Candidatus Pseudothioglobus singularis PS1: one gene and its partner. The main gene of each other region encodes a partner of the protein of the gene in region 2 in a complex. Links are inferred from orthologs where the notes say so. Each region holds a gene or a part of one and is shown on either strand. Other genes may lie near its edges.

The links.
Region 1: the proteins of trxA (region 2) and W908_RS07840 are in contact, whole or in part, in an NMR structure (PDB 2IPA), measured with the Bacillus subtilis proteins. The link is inferred for Candidatus Pseudothioglobus singularis PS1 from one-to-one orthologs.

The regions. Positions count from the first base shown.
Region 1 is NZ_CP006911.1:1,548,168-1,558,920, forward strand. Bases 2,409-5,364 are described here. They hold W908_RS07840 (arsenate reductase ArsC), read right to left. Parts: upstream 4,114-5,364; coding sequence 3,703-4,113; downstream 2,409-3,702. Other genes in these bases: W908_RS07830 (inorganic phosphate transporter), read right to left, coding at 2,409-2,756; W908_RS07835 (TIGR00153 family protein), read right to left, coding at 2,767-3,447; W908_RS07845 (MIP/aquaporin family protein), read right to left, coding at 4,123-4,791; glmU (bifunctional UDP-N-acetylglucosamine diphosphorylase/glucosamine-1-phosphate N-acetyltransferase GlmU), read left to right, coding at 4,975-5,364. In the rest of the region: hemE (uroporphyrinogen decarboxylase), read right to left, coding at 1-847; rpmE (50S ribosomal protein L31), read right to left, coding at 957-1,169; W908_RS07825 (BolA family protein), read right to left, coding at 1,212-1,439; more of W908_RS07830, read right to left, coding at 1,476-2,408; more of glmU, read left to right, coding at 5,365-6,330; W908_RS07855 (MFS transporter), read left to right, coding at 6,358-7,524; W908_RS07860 (TauD/TfdA dioxygenase family protein), read left to right, coding at 7,578-8,408; metC (cystathionine beta-lyase), read right to left, coding at 8,422-9,588; W908_RS07870 (UvrD-helicase domain-containing protein), read right to left, coding at 9,668-10,753. UniProt on the Bacillus subtilis protein: Catalyzes the reduction of arsenate [As(V)] to arsenite [As(III)]. In vitro, can dephosphorylate para-nitrophenyl phosphate (pNPP).
Region 2 is NZ_CP006911.1:740,299-751,084, reverse strand. Bases 3,054-6,042 are described here. They hold trxA (thioredoxin TrxA), read right to left. Parts: upstream 4,717-6,042; coding sequence 4,390-4,716; downstream 3,054-4,389. Other genes in these bases: gltX (glutamate--tRNA ligase), read right to left, coding at 5,797-6,042; W908_RS03815 (AEC family transporter), read right to left, coding at 4,831-5,769; rho (transcription termination factor Rho), read right to left, coding at 3,054-4,263. Outside these bases: W908_RS03845 (SDR family NAD(P)-dependent oxidoreductase), read right to left, coding at 1-283; polynucleotide adenylyltransferase PcnB, read right to left, coding at 280-1,419; queF (preQ(1) synthase), read right to left, coding at 1,416-1,802; LPS export ABC transporter permease LptF, read right to left, coding at 1,795-2,961; more of rho, read right to left, coding at 3,001-3,053; more of gltX, read right to left, coding at 6,043-7,182; W908_RS03805 (Mth938-like domain-containing protein), read left to right, coding at 7,331-7,693; rod shape-determining protein RodA, read left to right, coding at 7,690-8,826; W908_RS03795 (D-alanyl-D-alanine carboxypeptidase family protein), read left to right, coding at 8,910-10,052; W908_RS03790 (amino acid ABC transporter substrate-binding protein), read left to right, coding at 10,256-10,786. UniProt on the Bacillus subtilis protein: Participates in various redox reactions through the reversible oxidation of its active center dithiol to a disulfide and catalyzes dithiol-disulfide exchange reactions.

The DNA of each region.
Region 1 (10,753 bases), 810 kb from region 2 along the record:
CAACTTTCGAGCCAATCCTTCTTTCTGCCTCTCCAATTTCAACTGTCCAGTCAATACCAACAGCATCGCAACCAGTTGCAGCAATTTGTTCAAGCCATGCGGATCCGCCTTTTGTAAAAAGCGTAACAGGTATTGTTTTGCCTTCGGGGTTGCGGTTAATTCCAGCCACTATTTTTGACATATACATTAATGAAAAATTTTCATAACTGGCTTTATTTAAAAGACCACCCCAGGTATCAAAAATCATAACTGAGTCCACACCAGCCTCGATTTGAGAGTTAAGATAGTCAATAATTGTGTCAGCTAGAACATCTAAAAGTTGGTGCATATGCTTTGGATTTTCGTACATCAATCCTTTAACCTTTGAAAAGGTCTTACTGGAGCCGCCCTCAACCATATAAGTTGCAAGCGTCCATGGACTTCCGCTAAAGCCGATTAGTGGAACCCTTCCTTTAAGATTTTTTTTGATAACTGATACGGCCTCACTGACATAAGATAAATCTTTTGATACGTCAGGCTTAGTTAATTGATTAATTTCTGAAAGTGAGCTCAGCGGGTGAGAAAATTTTGGACCCTCCCCTTCAACAAAGTGTAATCCAAGTCCCATTGCATCTGGAATAGTCAAAATATCAGAAAAGAGAATGGCTGCGTCTAAATCAAAACGCTCTAATGGTTGAAGTGTAACTTCACAGGCCAAATCACTTGATTTACATAGCGTTAAAAAATCACCCGCTTTTTTTCGAGTTGCTCGATATTCGGGCAAGTAACGACCTGCTTGTCTCATGACCCAAATAGGGGTTCTGGTGACCTCTTTTTTTAATAACGCATTAATGTAGTCAAAAGCCATTATGTTGTCTCAAAATAGTTGATTATATCAATTTTAAATTTTAATCTGAAGTTTCCTTTTGACACAAAAAAAGCCACATTTGTGGCTTTAAGAGTCAATCAATTTGAATTTAACGTTTGAAAGCGCCGTAGCGAGATTTGAACTTCTCTACTCGTCCAGCAGTATCCATAATCTTTTGCTTGCCTGTGTAAAAAGGGTGACAGCTTGAACAAACATCAAGATGAATTTCGTCTTTACCTGAAGTTGAGCGAGTCTCGAATGAGTTACCACAACTGCACACAACTTTTATTGTTTCATATGAAGGGTGAATATCTGTTTGCATAGCCTTATATCTTCAAGTTTTTCAAAAAGTGGGAATTATATACTATCTCTCTGCTGGGGTAAATGTTTTAACAGTTAATGCATGGAGCTCGCCGCTTTTAATTTCTTCCTTGACAAGACCCAAAACCATACGCTGTCTTTGCAGCAAAGACAAACCCTCAAAGACAGGGGATACTATAACAGCAGAGCAATTACAACCATCTCCCTCCATTGTTACATCTGAACTTTCAAGTCCTGATTCGAGCTTCAATTGAACTTCTTCTAGTGTCATAATTTTTAATGTAATATTTTGAAATAATTATACGCTCTAAGCACTAAAAATACCTTTGAGTGTAAAGAAAAACAAGATCGACATTATTGCTCCAGCTGGCAATGTAATTAACCAAGATAGAAATATTCTATTAACAACTCTCAGGTTCAATGATGCTACGCCCCTTGCAATACCCACACCAAGAACAGCACCAACAAGTACCTGAGTTGTTGAAACTGGAAGCCCCGTATAAGAGGCAAATACTACTGTTGTTGCAGCGGCAAGTTCAGCAGAAAAACCTCTACTTGGCGTTAGCTCAGTAATATTTTTACCGATCGTTTTCATTACTCTAAAACCAAAGGTTGCAAGACCAAAGACGATTCCACCACCACCTACTAACAATATCCATGAAGGGAGTGCGCTTTTTGAAACAATTTGCCCGCCCGACTCAACAATACTATAGACCGCAGCTAATGGGCCAATTGCATTTGCAACATCATTTGATCCATGAGCAAAAGCCATTGAGCAAGCTGTAATTACCATCAGTCCGCCAAATAGTTTCTCCATATTTGCATAGGAGAACTCATTATCATCTTCGGGGTTGGTTTTAATTCGCCTAATAATAATTGCGGCAATGATGGCTGCAAGAATTCCAACTAAAGTTGCAATCATCATGCTTGTTGGAAGGTCCTTACCGAGATGTTTTAAAGAGTCAACATGCTTGAGTCCTTTTAATAGAGTGACCAATGAGAGGACAAATCCTACAAAAAAAACGTAGAAAGGGAGGTATTTTTTTGCATTTTCAAGTGGCTGCTCTGTATCTATTACTAGGCGCTGTAAGCTTTTAAATATCAAAATAGCCATTGTTCCTGCAATAAGTGGTGAGACCACCCAACTTGCAATAATGGCATACACTTTATCCCATGATACAGCCTCTATACCAACTCCAACTGCTCCAAAACCAACGATTGCACCAACGATTGAGTGTGTTGTGGATACTGGCCAACCAAGAGATGAGGCAATTAAAAGCCAAGTCGCTGCAGCCAATAGAGATGCAAGCATTCCATATACTAATAATTCTGGATTATTTGTAAATGCTCCTGCATCAAGAATACCTTTACGGACAGTTGCAGTGACCTCTCCACCAGCCAAAACAGCTCCTGCAAATTCGAAAATGACTGCGATAATGACAGCCTGTTTGAAAGTTATAGCACCAGAGCCAACAGAAGTCCCCATTGCGTTTGCAACATCATTGGCACCAATGCCCCAGGCCATAAACAGGCCAAATCCAATAGCCAACATGATAAGAATATCTCTATTTTGAACGATAATTTCCATTGTTAGCCCCCTACTTTGTCAACATAACTTCAAAACGCGATCCAACCTTTTGGGCAGCATCAGCAGTCTCACCAAGCCACTCTATGGCTCGATAATAAAACATTACATCTATAGGTGGTAATTCGGCCTCAAGCAGATAAAGCTTTTTTCTAATAATTTCTTGAGCAACATCTGTCTCATGTTCCAATTCGTTGACTTTCTTAATCATCTTGTCAACAATTTTTCGCTCTCTAGAACTAAACGCAGTCTCTAAGAGCTCATCCAATTCATTAATTGCAACCAAGGCGGCCGCTGAAGTTTTAATGCATAGCTTAGATAATTCTAAAAAGTCTTCTGCAAACGCTTTTGGAAAGTGCATTTTTCTCGACATCATCAAGCCTGAAAGGTCTTTTGTAATGTTGGCAATAGAGTCCTGAATTAGCAAAACATCCAGTAAATCCCTTCTAGAGAAAGGCATCATAAATGTACTTGGCAAATTCATTCTTAGTTTTTTCTTAAGAACATCTGCTTTCTGTTCTTTTTTGCCAATTGATAGATGAGCTGATTGAGCCTTTTCCCAATCTTCAGTATTAGCCGCTTTAGCAAAAACTCCAAACTCTTTTAAGCATGAATGAACCTGTTTCATGTGCTGCTGTAATGGGCTTATTGGTGACTTTCCAAATAGGCTAGTTATGTTGTCTTTTCCAGTCATATCTCTAATCTACTCCGTATATAGTTTAAAGGTAAAAAAATACTACAAAATAACTCAAAATTTCTTTGGCAGTTGAAGCCAAAATGCGCATTATAACGAATTGAATTCAAATTTAGGTTGCTTTTTATTACAACAAGAAGTGTATTTAGTATCATTCAACCTCTTCATTATAGCTGAGTTGTTAAGCCTTAGTATTAAGGTACTAGAGAGAGCCCTTAGTTTTTCTGTAGTTGAATATTATTCAAACCGGATAGATTATTTATCGAAAGAGTAATTATTTATAAATGGCAATAATTTACTTTTAATCTCCTCAAAACAAAGCTCAAATGCCTCATATTCTTTCCCATCTGGATCATCAAAGCCGATATGAGTCACAGGAGTATTGCCAGGGAAAACGGGACAGGTTTGACTTGCATTCTCACAAACCGTAATCACTAGATCAAATTCAATTTGCTCTAAATCTTTGATGGGCTTAGAGTGGTAATGATCTCTCCAAATACCTTTAGATTGAAGTATTTTTTTTGCACTTGGATTAACCATGCCGCTGGCAGAAACGCCACTTGAGTATGCTGCAATTTTTCCATCAAAAGTACGATTAATGAGGGCCTCTGCAATAATACTTCTGCAACTATTACCGGTACATAAAACCAATACTTTCTTTGCCATAGTTAATTCTTATGAGTCTGATTTAAAAACTTTCAGAAAAACTAAAGCTGCACATACCGCTCCCAAAATTGTTGCGACAATATAAAGCCATAGATGCTCAAAGTTTCCACTGACAAGGGCCGGTGCTATACTTCTTGCAGGATTCATGCTTGCACCTGTTATTGGTCCAGCAAACATCGATTCGAGTCCTACTGTGAGTCCAATTGCTAATCCTGCGAAATCCTTTGTCGCCTTGCCATGAACTGCTGAAGAACAAATGACAATCATCAGAATAAAGGTGAGGATAAACTCAAAACCAAAAGATTGCGAAGCAGAGCCACTTGGAAGGGTTGCCCCAAGATAGCTCACGTCTGACACTAAAACAAAATTTTCTCTCAAAAGTAAATAAAGGGCTAAGCTTGCAAGAACTCCACCAAGTATTTGTGCTGAAATATATGGGATAACATTTTTTCGTTCAAATTCACCCATTGACCAAAAAGCAACTGTCACAGCTGGATTGAAGTGAGCGCCAGAGACATGTGCAAAGCTATAAATTAATGCAACGATAACAAACCCAAAAGTTAGGGCAATACCGACATGTCCAATTGCGTTAGCAATGTCGTTAATAATGATGGCCCCAGTTCCTGCAAACACAAGAATAAAAGTTCCAATTAATTCTGCAATTAGTTTTTTTTGCATACTATTTATTTTGCTCAATCTAACTAAAAAAATAAATCATCATAATGGGTCAATATTTCTGCTTTATGACAAATGAAGTTTAAATTTGGAGTCTAAGAATTTAAAGGGTAACATTATACAAAATATTTGAAATAATTAATTCATAGTATCAATTATTTCGAGATAAAAACGTACCCAATTAGAATGAATACTGCAATTATATTAGCTGCTGGACAAGGCACTCGAATGAACTCTCAGACGGCTAAAGTTCTTCACAAAGTCGGCAACAAGAGTCTTCTTCAACACGTCATTGATGCATCTCGCCCTCTAGTCAATTCTATTAATGTAATTATTGGACATCACTCAGAATCTGTCAAAAAAACAACTTCAAATGACGACATTAACTGGGTTAATCAAAAAGAGCAGCTTGGAACAGGTCATGCTGTTAAACAAGCAATCCCTCATATCAATGACAACTTAATCTGTTTAATTTTATATGGTGATGTGCCCCTTATCAAAACTGAGACACTTCAAATACTGACTGACAAAGCAGAATCTTCAGGCTTTTCCCTGTTGAGTGTTATGATGGAAAATCCCTTTGGGTATGGCAGAATTATTAGGGATTCAAATAATTCTATTTTGTCAATTGTTGAACAAAAAGATGCGAGCAAAGATGAACTTCAGGTCAGAGAAATTAATACAGGGATCATGGCAATCAGAGGCTCAATCTTAAAAAAATATTTAAAAGAATTAGAGCCAAATAATTCCCAAGGAGAGCTTTATCTGACTGATATAGTTGAAAAAGCAGTTAAAGATAATGTTAATATTGCTTCATTTATATGTGAAAGTGTGGCAGAAGTTATGGGAATTAACGACAAAAATCAATTGTCACAAGCTGAAAGAGCATACCAACAGAATAAAGCTAGTGATTTAATGTCAAAAGGTTTAACCATCATGGATCCAAAACGATTTGATTGTCGAGGTGAGTTGAGCTTTAAAGATGACTGCGTTATAGATGTGAATGTGGTATTTGAAGGTGATAATGATTTAGGTAAAAATGTTTTAATTTCGCCTAATTGTATTATAAAAGCGTCTAAAATCGGCGATAATACTCATATACTCGCAAACTCAATTATTGAAAATGCTGTCATTGGATCCAATGCTTCGATTGGCCCTTTCGCACGAATACGTCCTGAAACTAAGATAGGTAATCATTCAAAAATTGGTAACTTTGTTGAAGTTAAAAAGTCATCTATTGAGAATAATTCAAAAGTCTCACATTTAAGCTACATTGGCGATAGCAAGATAGGAAACGATGTCAATGTTGGGGCTGGCGTTATTACATGTAACTATGATGGTATTAATAAATTTCAAACTGAGATTAAAGATGGGGCTTTTGTAGGTTCCAACAGTCAGTTGGTCGCCCCGGTCACTATCGGGAAAAATGCAACAATTGGTGCTGGCTCCACTATAACTCAGAATACGCCAGACGGTCAACTCACTCTGAGTCGAAATAAGCAGTCCACCATTAGTAAATGGAAACGACCTCTTAAGAAGTAATATCTATCTCATAAAGGATACATCTGAATGTTTAACCTACCAAAAAATGTATGGATACTGACCGCTTGTCAGTCCTTGTTTATGTCTCTGAGTGTTTTTATTGTTTTTGTAGCGGGCATTATTGGTAGTAACCTTTCACCAGTAAAAAGCCTGTCTACTTTACCTGTTGCGACTATTGTTGTAGGAACTGCGGTAAGTGTTATTCCAGTGATAAGACTGATGTCAGTATTTGGCAGAAAAAAGGTTTTTTTAAGTGCCTGCCTTTACACAATTTTATTGATTTCTCTTTGTATCTTTTCAATCACTAAAGAAATGTTTTTTCTTTTTAGCTTTTCTAGCTTCTGCCTTGGCGCCAGTGTGGCAACCATGATGCAATTTAGGTTCGCTGCCATTGAGAGTGTTGAACCTGAAAAAAGACCGTCAGCTACTGCGGTTGTTCTTCTTGGTGGATTAATTTCAGCCTTCCTTGGAACCGAAGTTGCAACTTTAGGCAAGAATTATTTTGAGACTGACTTTGTGGGATCTTTCGTTCTGCTGGCGTTTTTATTTGTAATTGCTTTCATTTTGATGACTTTTTTTCAGCCAGCTGTTAAGTTTAAAGAGCAAGTAGATGAGTCAAAAAGATCATTAGTCGAGATTGTCAAACAAGGATCTTTTATAGTCGCTGTATGTGCAGCAACTACTGGATATGTCGTTATGAGTTTCATTATGACTGCGACTCCTGTAAGTATGCACGTCATGGATGGCCACTCTCTTCACCATACTAAGGTAGTTCTGCAAAGTCATGTCATTGCAATGTTTCTCCCTTCTCTATTCACTGCAATAATTGTTCGATATATAGGGTTAACCCGTATGATGCTTTTAGGCATTTTATTATTCTTTATCTCGGTAATCATTGCCTTTATGAGCCATGCACTTACTAATTATTGGTGGTCATTGGTGCTGCTAGGACTGGGATGGAATTTTCTATTTATTGGTGGTACAAATTTACTCCCAAGGTCTTACAATGAGAATGAAAAGTTTAAAGTTCAATCTATCAATGATTTTTTAATATTTGGTCTACAAGCCCTTGCTGCACTCTCAGCGGGATGGTTTGTATTTAATTTTAGCTGGGAAGTTGTTCTTCTTTCGGTGATCCCACTTCTTTTAATGCAATTGGTTCTGCTCTTGTGGTGGCTAAAGAAGAATGGTTAATTCTAATCAGTTTTTTTCTTTTATAATGCAACAAAATCTTATTGGAGTTATGAATGTTTGAGGTTAGACCACTCACGCCATCAATTGGAGCTGAGATTTCAGGTATCTCTCTTAATGATGAATTAAATGATGATGCTATCGAGCAAGTATATAACTCTCTTATTAAACATCAGGTCATTTTTTTTAGAAATCAAAACCTTTCGCCAGACTCACATCTTAAATTAGCAGAAAGTCTTGGAGAGATTGATCCTGGGCACCCCGTTTATCCTCATGTAGATGGCTATCAAAGTATTGTTTTACTGAGGAATGATGCTAATAATAGGCCTGATACTGCTGACTGGCATAAAGATTTGACTTTTAAAGCAAATCCGCCTTTTGCTAGCATACTCCATGGGATAAAAGTTCCTAAGTCTGGTGGTGATACACTTTGGGCAAGCATGAGTGCTGCCTATGATCAGCTACCAGATGGCTGGAAAGATTATTTGGAGGGCCTTGAGGCGATCCATGATATGGGGACATTTCGCAACGATTACTATAAAGAAGGTGGCGTTGAGTCAATTAATAATGCTCTGAAATCTGTTGGCTCAGCAGTTCATAAAGTCATAGATACTCACCCAATTTCTGGCCTTAAATATATTAATGTTAATCAGTCATTTACACGAAATATCGTTAATGAAAATCAAGGTCCAAGTGATCATGTGTTGCAGTTTTTATATCAGCATATGAATAAGCCTGAGTTCCAAGTGAGGTTTCACTGGGAAGATGACTCTGTTGCCATTTGGGATAATCGAATAACCCAGCATTATGCGGTATGTGACTACTTGCCTGAATTAAGGCATATGCAACGAATCACGGTTATTAACGATAAAAGGGATAAATCTTAGACTGTCAGTCACCCTAGCTTAAATGTGAGAAGCCCTGTTTTAAATCCTCAATAAGGTCAGTTGTATCTTCAAGTCCTATACTCAGACGAATTACATGCTTGCCATCATGAACCCATTGGCCATCTCTCTTATATGGTCTAGCAGTTAACAAACTTTTATAGCCTCCCCAGCTAAAACCAAGGGCGAACATCTCAAGCGAATTAATAAATAACGCAATTTGATCTGCGCTATAAGCCTCTTTAAATGTAAATGAAAATAAGCCTGAAGATCCTGAAAAATCTCTCTTCCATAATCCATGTTGGGGGTGTGACTCTAGGCTAGGATGAATGACACAATCTACTATATCTTGCTCATCAAGCCACCTAGCAACCTCATTTGCCGAGTTCTCATGAGCCTCCAATCGAACCTTAAGAGTTCTCAGGCCCCTAAGCGCAACATAACAGTCTTGAGGGTTTGTGTAATTCTCAACAGTCTTAAAATAGTCTGCAAATTCGTCAGCATACTGCTTATTAACCGTTGCGCAGCCCATTAGCATATCTGCGTGACCACATATATATTTAGTGACTGATTGAATTGCAATATCAGCCCCTAGATCAAGAGGCTTTAGATACAAAGGAGTAGCCCAGGTGCTGTCAATGATAGTCATAATGCCTGCTTTTTTTGCAGCCTTTACTACTTCTACAATATCTTGCATTTCAAATGTATTCGAACCTGGAGACTCTAGAAATATTAGCCTAGTTTTTTTGGTAATATAGCTACTAATCTTAGATCCAATATCTGATGGAATATGCGTTGTTTTTACATCATATTTAGAAAGAATCTTATGACAAAACCTTGAGGTTGGGCCATACACATTATCACAAACTAAAACCTCATCACCACTTTGAGTAAAAGCCATCAAAGTACTTGTTATTGCATTAATCCCTGATGGAAATGCATAGGTTCTATGACCATTTTCAAGCTTACATATTGCCTCTTCAAAGGCTTTTTGAGTAGACAGACCATGTGTTCCATAATCTACGCCTGGATAATTACCCTCTAGGGCTAGCTGCATATCCTCAAAATTATTGAATAGTACTGTAGAGCCACTTTGAATGTCTGGGTTCACAGTTCGTATTTCACGATCACCATACTTCTGGGTATAGTCTATCCAGCCAACATCATTACTTCGCTTTGACATATATATAATTATTTGAAGAATTGGATGCCATCATAGGAGGAATTGAATCCTTTGTCCAGCAATTTTTTTAGGGATAGCTTTATAGAAATATTAACTGGCTGGCTGCTGGACAATAGAGTGCCGATTTTGATGGAAGCTGAAAAAACTCTTCAAGAACGCCCTTGTAGTTTTCAATTTGCCCCTGGTGAGCATTTTTTTGCCTCTCAATAAATGCATTAATATTTTCACCTTCATGAAGAGAGGAGGTCTTAAAGTCTATAATCCACAAAACTCCATCCTCAACAAATAATCGATCAACAATAATCGTTTGGGTTGAGTTACTAAATTCTGACTCAACTTCTGTTGACTCTCTATACTTAAAAATCCACTCAAAGTTTTTATCACGCTTGGTATTTTTTAGGAGGCTTAAAATTGTATCAGACAAAGAATTGAGTAATCTTGATGGCACTCCCCTCTCTCTAAGCATTGTATCAACACTTAGCGATGATGGATTAAATTCAGCGTGCTCTAGATAGAAGTGAACAATAGTACCCAGAGCACCTTGATAAATTAAATCAAATGCTTTTGGAGAGTTGTTTAAATCATCTACATAGTTTTGCTTTCTAACCAGAGGTGGCATTAAGATTTTGTTGCGCAGGAGTTTTGGAGGTTGTTCTATTTCTAAACTAGACTCATTTTGACTATTGATATGAATGACATTGTCCTCATAGTAGTCACTCAATAATGATAGAAATGAACCAGTTGTAGGCTTTCCACTTTTTGATAGAGCGCCTAATAAATGGACTTCTTGTTTGGCCCTACTCATTGCAACATAAAGGAGCCTCATTAACTCAAAGTGTGATTGTTGCTTCTTTAAATACTGCAAGTATAGATATGTCTCACTCTCGCTATCTTCATCTGTCGGCTTTATGGGAGCCAATAAAACATGATTATCTGAAAACTCTTGCATTTGCATTAATGGAAGGTTGTCATTCCTGCCCTTTTTGCCTAAACCAGGAATAATGACTATATCAAATTCCAAACCCTTGGCTTGGTGGATAGTCATCAATTTCAAATTTGAACTTCTTGATGGTGCATATAAATCTTGAAGCATTGACTCAATCGTTTTGATATTCAAAACTTGATTCGACTCACAATGATTAAGTAGTTTAAGAAACTGAGTTTT
Region 2 (10,786 bases):
TATCTCTCGAAATATCCTCAAGGGCGCCAGCTTGACCATAAGCCCCATTATTGATTAGTGCATAAACATTATCAGTCATTTCAAAAAGTTTAATTACTGCATCATTTATTGACTCTGATGAAGCTAAATCTAAAAGAAGAGACTCAAAACCAAGATTTTGAAGGTTTTTGACATCATCAGGAGATCTTGCTGAAGCAAAGACTCGATAACCTTTATCTTTAAGTCCTTTTGCTATACAAAGACCAATGCCACTTGAACAGCCTGTAATTAATACAGATTTCATTTTTGAATATTGGTCCAATACTCTGCTTTAGCTCTTAAATCTTTATCAATACTTTCAGATCTTAACACAAGAAAATCATAAGCCATCCTAAAACGAGGGTTTCTAATAAGTGCTTTTGATTTTTTTGGATTATAGTTCTCTAACTGATATTGCATTAACCATATGTCCTTGACTCGAGATGAGAGCCATCTAGGCATCATCACTTGCTGTGTTTGTTTCTTAATGACATCTTCAGAAGCCTGAAGCATTAACTCAATTCGAGATTTGTTTTTTTTACTTATTTGATTAAACCTTTTATTCACTGCAGACCACAGGAAAACTGCAAATAAAAAAGCAGGTGTAACACTGTTGCCATTCCTGATTCTTTCAGAGGTATTGATTAAAGAGGAATCAACAAATGGGTTTTCTTTAGTTTGTGAAAAAAGATGTCTTAAAAGACCCAGTCGATCAAGCTCATGGAATATTTCAATCGAATTTTCATTATGAAAAAGCTTAATAACCTCCTCATAAAGTCTTGCTGGAGGGATTTTTACAAGTAACTGAGAGTTTGCTTGAATTGCTTCAATAAGCTGAGATTCAATATTCGCATTCAATTTTGCCTGAAAACGAACTGCTCGAATCATCCTAACTGGATCTTCCTCAAAACGCTCTGAGGGGTCACCAATCATTTTAATTTTTAAAGCTTTTAGATCATCAAGCCCACCCACATAATCGATAATTTCAGATTTTTTAATATCATAATAAAGACCATTTACAGTAAAGTCTCTTCGAAAAACATCGTCTTCTAGGGCACCATAATAATTATCTCTAAGCACCAAACCATCATTTGAAGTTTGGACTTTACCAGCACGAAAAGTTGCAACTTCAATGAATTTTCTTGCTGAAAACATAATATGAACTAACTTAAAACGCCTTCCAATAATTCTAGAGCGTTTAAAAAGTTTATGAATTTGTTCTGGTGTTGCACTAGTTGCTATATCAAAGTCCTTAGGTTTGTGTCCAAGAAGAATATCTCTTATACAACCCCCTACTAAATAAGTCTCATGGTCTGATTTATTTAATTTTTTTAAGATCTTTAAAGCATCTTGATCTAATAATTTTTTGTCAAATTTAACCTTTTGACGAATTGGACTCATATACTAACAACTTCTCTTGGAGACCAACCTTCTTTTCTATGTTCGCATTCAACATTTGTATAGACCCCACCTCTAACATTAAAGACAGCTTTTAGTCTTATAAAACGAGGATCCATAACCTCAACTAAATCATCTAAAATCTTATTTGTTACAGCCTCATGAAAAGCCCCTTCATTTCTATACGACCAGAAATAATTCTTTAATGCTTTTAGCTCAACACAAAATTTATCTGCAATATACTCAATATGAATATCAGCAAAATCAGGCTGGCCTGTTAATGGACATAAACATGTAAATTCTGATGAATCAATTCGAATTACGAAATCTCTTTCAGAATTGGGATTGTCAAAGACTTCTAATATTTTACTTGGTGAACTAGACATTTTTTTTCTCTGGTTTAAATAAAATAAGTATTTTATCAATAAAATATAATAATTTTCCTTCTCTTAAGTGATACAAAAAAAGGAAAAATAAAATAAACAATAAATGAACTGACCATAAGCCTACCATAGGATTTAATTCTCCATTTTCAATTGAAGTTTTGGCTACCAATAATCCATTGTTATAAATCATAAAAATTAAAACACCAATTAACAAATTAATGCCCTTGCCATTTCTTGGAGAGGCTTTGCCCAAAAGAACTCCAATAATAGATAAAATTAAAATTGATATTGGCTGTGAAAAGCGCCACTGCATCTCAGCATTTGCTAGCAAACTATCATCAGTTAACAAATTGATTGAAGTTTTTTCTTCAACTTCAGAAAAATTAGAGAGCGACTTTTGAACTTCACCAGAAACTATCTCTAAATCATATTGATCAAAATCTAATATGTTTACATTTAGATTGCCAGGAAGTCCTTCATATCTAACGCCATCTTTAAGTCTTAAATAAATACTTTGATTTTTAGAGTCAGTATACTTTGTAGCTTCAGAAGCTAAAACAATAACTGGACTCTCTTTACTTGACACATAGATAAAGACTTCTTCCATATTTTGCTCACCTGCATTATCAATACCTGATGATTCTGAAGCATAAAAAATAATCTCACCATTTTTAAAATTTTCAAACTTTCCTTCAGTAATAAAAGAAAACTCAGAAGCATTAACAGTTTCATCCTCCGCATAACTCTTTTGCTGTTTTGCCCATGGAACAGCATAAATAGTAAGAAAAAAAACTACAATAAAAGAGAAGATAACTATTGGCTGAATATAATATATAAATGCTTTATCCCCCATACCAAAAGAATTCATAACAACTGCTTCTGAGCTTTTATACATTTGAGATATAGAAATTATAATTGCTAAGAAAAGAGAAAGTGAAAATATGACGGGTATATCGCGTAGCATATTAAAACCAACAATTGGCATAAGTTCCTGAAAAGGAATACCATGCTCAACACTTTCTTGAACTGTTAAGACAAATTGATTACCAAAAACGATAAGCCCAACAATAAAAAAAATAGATAAAAGAAAAATGATTAAATTTTTCAGTAGATATCTTGAAATTATTGTATTTGGAATATTAAAGATTTTATACAGCATAAAGTTAATTATAAATTACCCTTGCTGATAAGCGAGCCTTTACTTCTTTTGTTTCATCGAATCGAAAAACTCATCATTAGTCTTGGTGAATCTTAGTCTTTCAATTAAAAACTCAGCAGCTTCGACAGTATCCATTGGATGAAGAATTTTTCTTAAAATCCACATTTTTTGGAGTTCTTGTTCATCTGTGATAAGCTCCTCACGCCTTGTACCAGAGGCATTAATGTTTATAGCAGGGAAGATGCGTTTTTCAGACAATCTTCTTTCAAGATGAAGCTCCATATTGCCGGTACCTTTAAACTCCTGATAAATGACTTCATCCATCTTAGATCCAGTATCAACTAAAGCTGTTGCAATTATAGTAATACTACCACCATTTTCAATATTACGAGCTGCTCCAAAAAAACGCTTTGGCCTTTGGAGTGCATTAGCATCAACTCCGCCAGTTAGGACCTTCCCTGAGGATGGAGCAACTGTATTGTATGCCCTCGCAAGACGAGTTATTGAATCAAGCAGAATAATGACGTCTTTACCTTGCTCAGCTCTTCTTTTTGCCTTTTCAATAACAATCTCTGCAACCTGAACATGTCTTTTGGCTGGTTCATCAAAAGTTGAAGAAATAACCTCACCTCGAACTGTTCGCTCCATTTCAGTTACTTCTTCAGGTCTTTCATCGATCAACAATACAATTAATTCACATTCAGGATGGTTAACTGCTATTGAAGAAGCGATATTTTGCATAATCATTGTCTTACCTGCCTTAGGTGGGGCAACTAATAGCCCTCTTTGTCCTTTTCCAAATGGTGCAACAAGATCAATGACTCTTGCTGTAATATCTTCTGTACCACCATTTCCTAGCTCAAGTCCAAGTCTTTGATTTGGATGAAGTGGTGTAAGGGAAGAAAATGGGATCCGATTTCTAATATTTTCAGGTGAATCTTCATTTACTTCTGAAACCTTTACAAGCGCAAAATATTTTTCACCTTTCTTTGGGGCTCTAATTTTTCCAGTAACAACATCACCAGTCGAGAGATTAAATCGTCTAATTTGATTGGGTGAGACATAAATGTCATCAGGGCCAGAAACATATGAATCATTTGAAGATCTTAAGAAGCCATAACCCTCTTGTAAGATATCTAAAACACCATCTCCCAGAACCTCCTCTTCGTTATCAGCCTTATGTTTAAGAATTGCGAAGATGAGAGTTTGTTTTTTTGCTCTAGAAATATTCTCAATACCAAGAGATTGAGCAAGTTCAAGAAGTTCGGCAGGCGTTTTAATTTTAAGTTCTGATAGTTTCATATAGATTTATAAGTTTTTTTAAGAATTGGCATAATGCCATAGGAAACAAACAATAGAAATAAATGTTTGTTTAAAGAGTATTTAATTTAAGTTTTATATTATTTGTTTAGGAAATTGGTTTAATTATTAAATATTTGAATCCAAGAAAGCGTTTAGATTCGGCTTTGAGAGAGCGCCAACCTTTGTGGCCTGAACAGCTCCATCTTTAAATAAAAGCATAGTAGGAATTCCTCTTATGCCATATTTGGGGGGTAATTGAACATTTTCATCAACATTTACTTTAGCGATTGTAATTTTCCCTTCATATTCATCTGCGATTTCATCAAGGATTGGGGCAAGAGCCTTACACGGACCACACCACTCTGCCCAAAAGTCTACCAATACGGGTTGTGAAGAATTTACAACATCTTCTTCAAAAGAGGCGTCACTAACTACGATAATTTTGTCGTTCATGTACTAAAAAATGGAATGTATAAATAGAGTTGAAATAACCTATAAGTTACATTATAACACTTCTTTCAGGTAATTCTGTTTATTTAAAAAAAGATTAATTGTGGCAATTTTTTATTAAATAAATGCAAGTAATATCGGTATCGTGATGAAAGACAAAACAACTTGCGTGGTTATTATGCTAGTCATTAATTGATCGTCTGCTCCAAACTGTCTAGCAAGTGTATGAGAACTAACAGCTGTCGGCACGGCCGCAAAAATAACTGCAACTACCACTTCAATCTCACTGAGCCCTAAATAATTAGCTACACAAAAAGCAATCAATGGCAAAGCTAATAATTTGAGAAAATTGGATATTAAGATTGGAGTAATAGTTAAAGCCAAATCACGTACCTTAATCTTAGCGCCAATAGTTAATAACATTATTGGAAGAGCTGCAGAACCAAGCAAACCAGAAGTATCGATAATTACTTTTAATTTTTCTGATTGAATTATTGAAAATATTAGACCTGCAATCATTGAAAGGATAAAAGGATTTTTGCTTAACTCGACAAATACAGTTTTAAATTCATTATTTGATGTATTTTTTTTTGATTGGCCAAAATTCATTACCATAGTTGTTACTATAATAATATTAATGCTAGGAACATAGATAAGCATAAATATTGAGGCTATTTTTAAACCTTCATCTCCAAAAAGACTTCCAGTAATTGCTAAAGCAATAAAAGCATTTTGTCTGACTGCTCCTTGAAGTATTGATGTCCATCTTTCTGGAGGGTATCCAAGCAATTTGCCTAGAATAAGAACAGTCAATATTGCAATAAAAAATCCTACATAAATGATTATAGAATAGCTATAAAGCATTTCGGAAGATAAATTAATTTGAGATATATAGTGGAATAATAATGCCGGAATGAGAACCCAATAACATAACTTATCGTTAATCTCCCAAAAAGATACATCAGGTACTTTAATCCTTCTCAGAAAATTGCCAAGGATAATTAAAAGGAAGACTGGCGAGACCAATAGAAAGATTTGAAAGAAGTTTGAAAGCATTTACTCTTTTATATGAAATAGTATTTTCTAACTATTGCTATTAATCCAATCAATAGCTTTTTCTAATCTGGCCAAGGTTCTTTCTTTGCCAACAAATTGAGCGCTTATATCAATACTTCCAGACTTACCATTACCAGTTAGTGCCAACCTGAAAGGCTGACCAACCTTACCAAAACCTATATCATGCCCTTCACAAATAATCTTTATTACTGAATGAATGTTCTCAGCAGTCCAGCTATTAATTGAATTGAGATTGGCAACTAGATCCTCTAAAATTGGCTTAGAATTAGTATTGAATACCTTATTTGCCTGAACTGAATCAAACGCATCAAAATCACAATAAAACATGACGCAGCTCTGTGCCATATCAACTAGTGACCCTGACCTTTCTCTTAGAGACTCAGCCAACTCATAAATATTAGGGCCATTATCTAGATTAATATTTAAATTATTGAGATGCCATTTAAGATTTTCAACCAGATTATTGATTTCAGTGGACTTAATATAGGACTGATTAATCCACTCTAATTTTTCTTGATTGAAGCTAGCTGGAGAATTATTTATATTTTTTAGTTCAAAAAGATCAATCATCTCTTCTACTGAAAAAATTTCTTGGTCTCCGTTTGACCAGCCAAGCCTCACAATATAATTTAATAACGCTTCAGGTAAAAAGCCTTCATCCCTATATGCAAGAAGGTTAAGTGCTCCATGTCTTTTTGATAAACGAGAGCCATCTGAGCCAAGGATCATTGGAACGTGGGCAAACTCGGGCAAAGGCCATCCCATAGCTTTATAAAGATTAATCTGTTTAGGAGTATTATTGATATGATCATCGCCCCTTATTACGCAGTCAATTTCCATGTCATGATCATCAACCACAACAGTTAAATTATAGGTTGGAGAGCCATCTGTCCTTGAGATTATTAAATCGTCTAACTCAGAATTTGAAATTCTCACCTCACCCTTTACAAAATCATGAAATACTACTAATCCATCGTCAGGGTTAAGAAATCGAATGACGCCATTCTTTAGGGCTTTATCTCGGCAACATCCATCGTATTTAGGCTTCTCCTTTTTGGCAATCTGATTTTCTCTCATCTTTTCCAAACGCTCTTTAGAGCAATCACAATAATAGGCCTTGCCATTTGAAAGGAGTTCGTTAATGACCTCATTGTAGCGCTCAGTTCTATCACTTTGATAGATTGGGCCTTCGTCATAGTCAAGACCCAGCCACTCCATTCCATCTAAAATGGCGTCTACAGAAGTCTGAGTTGATCGCTCTTGATCAGTATCTTCTATTCTCAGTAAGAACTTACTGCTTGTTTTTTTAGCCCAAAGCCATGCAAAAAGAGCAGTTCTGGCGCCGCCAATATGCAAATAACCTGTTGGTGAAGGTGCAAATCTCGATTTCATTAATTACTCTTTAAAAAACAATAGAAGTAGCTTTTGAACATTATAAAAATAAATTGATTGTTATTGATCCCTTCAAACAAATCAAAATGTTAAGTTAATTTTACACTGTTATAATATTCCTCCAACACCCAAATATACTTGCAAATTAATGGAATTCACTCAGCAAAACGCGAATACAAATACCATTATTTCAGTTGACGAATCCTCAATAACAATCTCACATTCCAAATTAAATAGGCCGTGCTTTGTTTCAGCTAATAAAGCTAGTGAAGTTTCAATCAAAAATTTAGGGGATATAGGAATAGAATTTTTATTTCCACTAGTTGTAAAAGACCCCATTGATCTATTAATTATTGGTACAGGAAATTCGCCAAAATTTCTCTCTCCTAAGCAGCAAATTGAACTCTCTGAATTTGGCCTTGGTGTTGAATGCATGAATAATTCATCGGCATGTTCAAGCTTCAACCTGCTCTTAGGAGATCTTAGGAAAGTTGGTTTATTGCTTTTATGATTGCTTTTTTATTAAAAAAGTTAGTCATCTTTTATAAATTCTTCAAAATTGACACGCCTCTTCTTATTCTTCTTATACTTCTATCATCTTTTGGGTTATTGATACTATATAGTAGCTCGGGAGGCTCTCTAAGCCTTGTCTATAGGCAGATGGTCCATCTTGGCCTTGCCACCTCTGTAATGCTTGTAATTGCTCAAATTCCGCCTATCATCATGCTAAGGTTTGCTCCCATATTAATGCTTTTGGGCATTTTTCTACTAATACTTGTTCTATTTTTTGGAAGCTCAGGAGGTGGCGCCCAGCGCTGGCTCGACCTTGGATTTGTTCGGTTTCAACCCTCTGAGCTAATGAAGATTATTGTTCCAATGACTATTGCAGCGATACTGAGTGAAAAAACGCTGCCTCCAAGGGCATTCCCAGTCATTATTTCATTCATAACAATCGTAACTGTTGTGCTATTGATTGCAAGACAGCCTGACCTTGGAACCTCTTTATTAATTGGCGCTTCAGGGGTGTATGTATTATTCTTCTCTGGGTTTAGAGTGATGCTAGTTAAAAATATTTGGCTCAACCTCGTTATTTTATCAAGCGCTCTTACAGGGTCACTCTATTTTGCGTGGAATTACCTGTTGATTGCTTATCAAAAAAGAAGAATTCTCACTCTGTTTAATCCTGAATCAGATCCACTTGGATCGGGTTATCACATCATTCAATCAAAAATTGCTATTGGCTCAGGCGGCTTTACAGGTAAAGGAATTGTGAGGGGCTCTCAGTCTCAACTTGATTTTGTACCTGAACAGTCCACCGACTTTATTTTCTCTGTTTTAGCCGAAGAACTTGGGTTCCTAGGGTTCATATTATTGATCCTAATCTATGCGCTTATTATTTACCGATGCATGAGTTTATCTCTTAGCTGCGAAGACAACTTCTCCAGACTTCTCGGGGCGAGCCTGACCTTCGTATTTTTTACCTATATTTTTGTGAATATAGGTATGGTATCTGGCCTCTTACCTGTTGTTGGAGTTCCATTACCTTTAGTGAGCTATGGCGGCTCATCTTTGATTACTCTTATGGCGAGTTTTGGAATTATTATGTCGATTCATAAACATAAAAGTCCAAGATATTTACAGTAACTCGTTATAATCAAATTGTTGAATACAATTACTTAAATTAGTTAACCTCTTCAATCAATCAAATACTGGGCAAATACAATCTCATGAAATCAAATATCTTCACATTTTTAAAATCTTTCTTTTTAATATTAATATTTTCAAATGTCATTGCCGAGGAGCCCCGTTTTTACATTCCTGACTCCCCTCCAATCGCAGCTAAGTCTTATGTTTTGATGGATCATAACTCTGGCAAAATTCTTGCGGGTGAAAATGAAAATGAAAGAAGATCTCCTGCCAGTTTGACTAAAATAATGACCTCTTATGTAATCTTCAAACGAATAAAAGAAGACTTTATTTCTCTTGATGATGAGGTCAAGATAAGTGAAAAAGCATGGAAAACGGGGGGCTCAAGAAGCTTTATTGAAGTCGGTAAAATGATCAAGCTTGAAGACCTGCTTATGGGTATGATTATTCAATCAGGCAACGACGCCTCAGTTGCTCTCGCAGAGCATGTAGCTGGCTCTGAGGGCACCTTTGTTTTATTTATGAATGATTATGCTCAAGAAATTGGCATGACAGACTCGCGCTTTGAAAATTCCTCAGGTTTACCTCACAAAGACCAGTATACAACAGCTAAGGATATGGCCCTCTTATCTTCAGCAATCATTAAAGAATTCCCTGATTTTTATGAATGGTATGGCCAAAAAGAATTCACCTATAACAACATTAAACAAATTAACCGCAACAAGTTATTGTTCACGGACAGTACCGTCGATGGTTTAAAAACGGGCTGGACTGAGAAGGCGGGATACTGTCTTGTTACCAGTGCAAATCGCGTCGATATGAGGCTTATTTCAGTTGTACTAGGCTCTGCAAGCCCTGCCATCAGAACAGCTGAAACTGAGAAGCTGCTTGACTATGGTTTTCGCTTCTTTGAAACGCAATCAGTAAATGACATATCTCATCAGGTTCCTGTTTATAAATCCAAAATAGGAAACATTAAAGTGGGTATGGCTGACTCTAGCTACTTAACATTGCCACGAAATCAATTTAAATATACAACCCAAACAATCAACCTTGAAGGCGACTTAATCGCCCCAATTAACAAGGGTGATCAAGTTGGAACCCTTTCTATTAGCTTTAATGATGAAGATATCGCTACGCTTCCTCTTATAGCTTTAGAAGATGCTAATGAAGCTGGCTTTGTATCAAAAATGATCGATACTGTGAAACTTATGTTTAGGTAGTATTTATATCTTAAAAATACTAACCAAATCCTACAGTCGAGAAAATTACTGGAAGTTTTAACTTAACTTCCGTTAATTTTTAGAATAAATCACTTAAATCTATTTTTTAATTCAATTGAGTAAATATATTGATATACTAAGAATGTACTTTTAACAATTTTGATTAATCAAAAGTACAATATTAACTAATAGGAGTTTTAAAAATGAAAAAACAAATGATATTCATTGCAGCATTTATTTCTGCACTTACTTTTTCAGTGCCTGCAATTGCTGATGCTGGAGATAGTCCCACTCTTAAACGTATTCAAGATAGTGGTGTGGTCAATATTGGACATCGTGAAACCTCAATTCCATTTTCTTACATTGGTGCTAATAATGAACCTGAGGGTTATTCGATAGACCTTTGCCATAAAATTGTTGATGCAATTAAAGAACAACTTGGAGTCAGCAGTTTAGACATTAACTATGTTCCAGTTACTGGTCAAACACGTATACCTTTAATAGCAAATGGAACTATTGATATGGAGTGTGGCTCTACTACAAACAACTTGACTCGTCAAAAACAAGTTGAGTATTTGCCTACTACATTTATCACAGGCACAAAAATTGCCTCAAAAGTTGGATCTGGTATCAGTGAACTTGAGGATATGAATGGAATGGTTATTGGTATGTCAGCTGGCACTACAAATGAAAAAGCCATAAAGGCAGCAATTGCTGCTGGTGGTTTAGACATT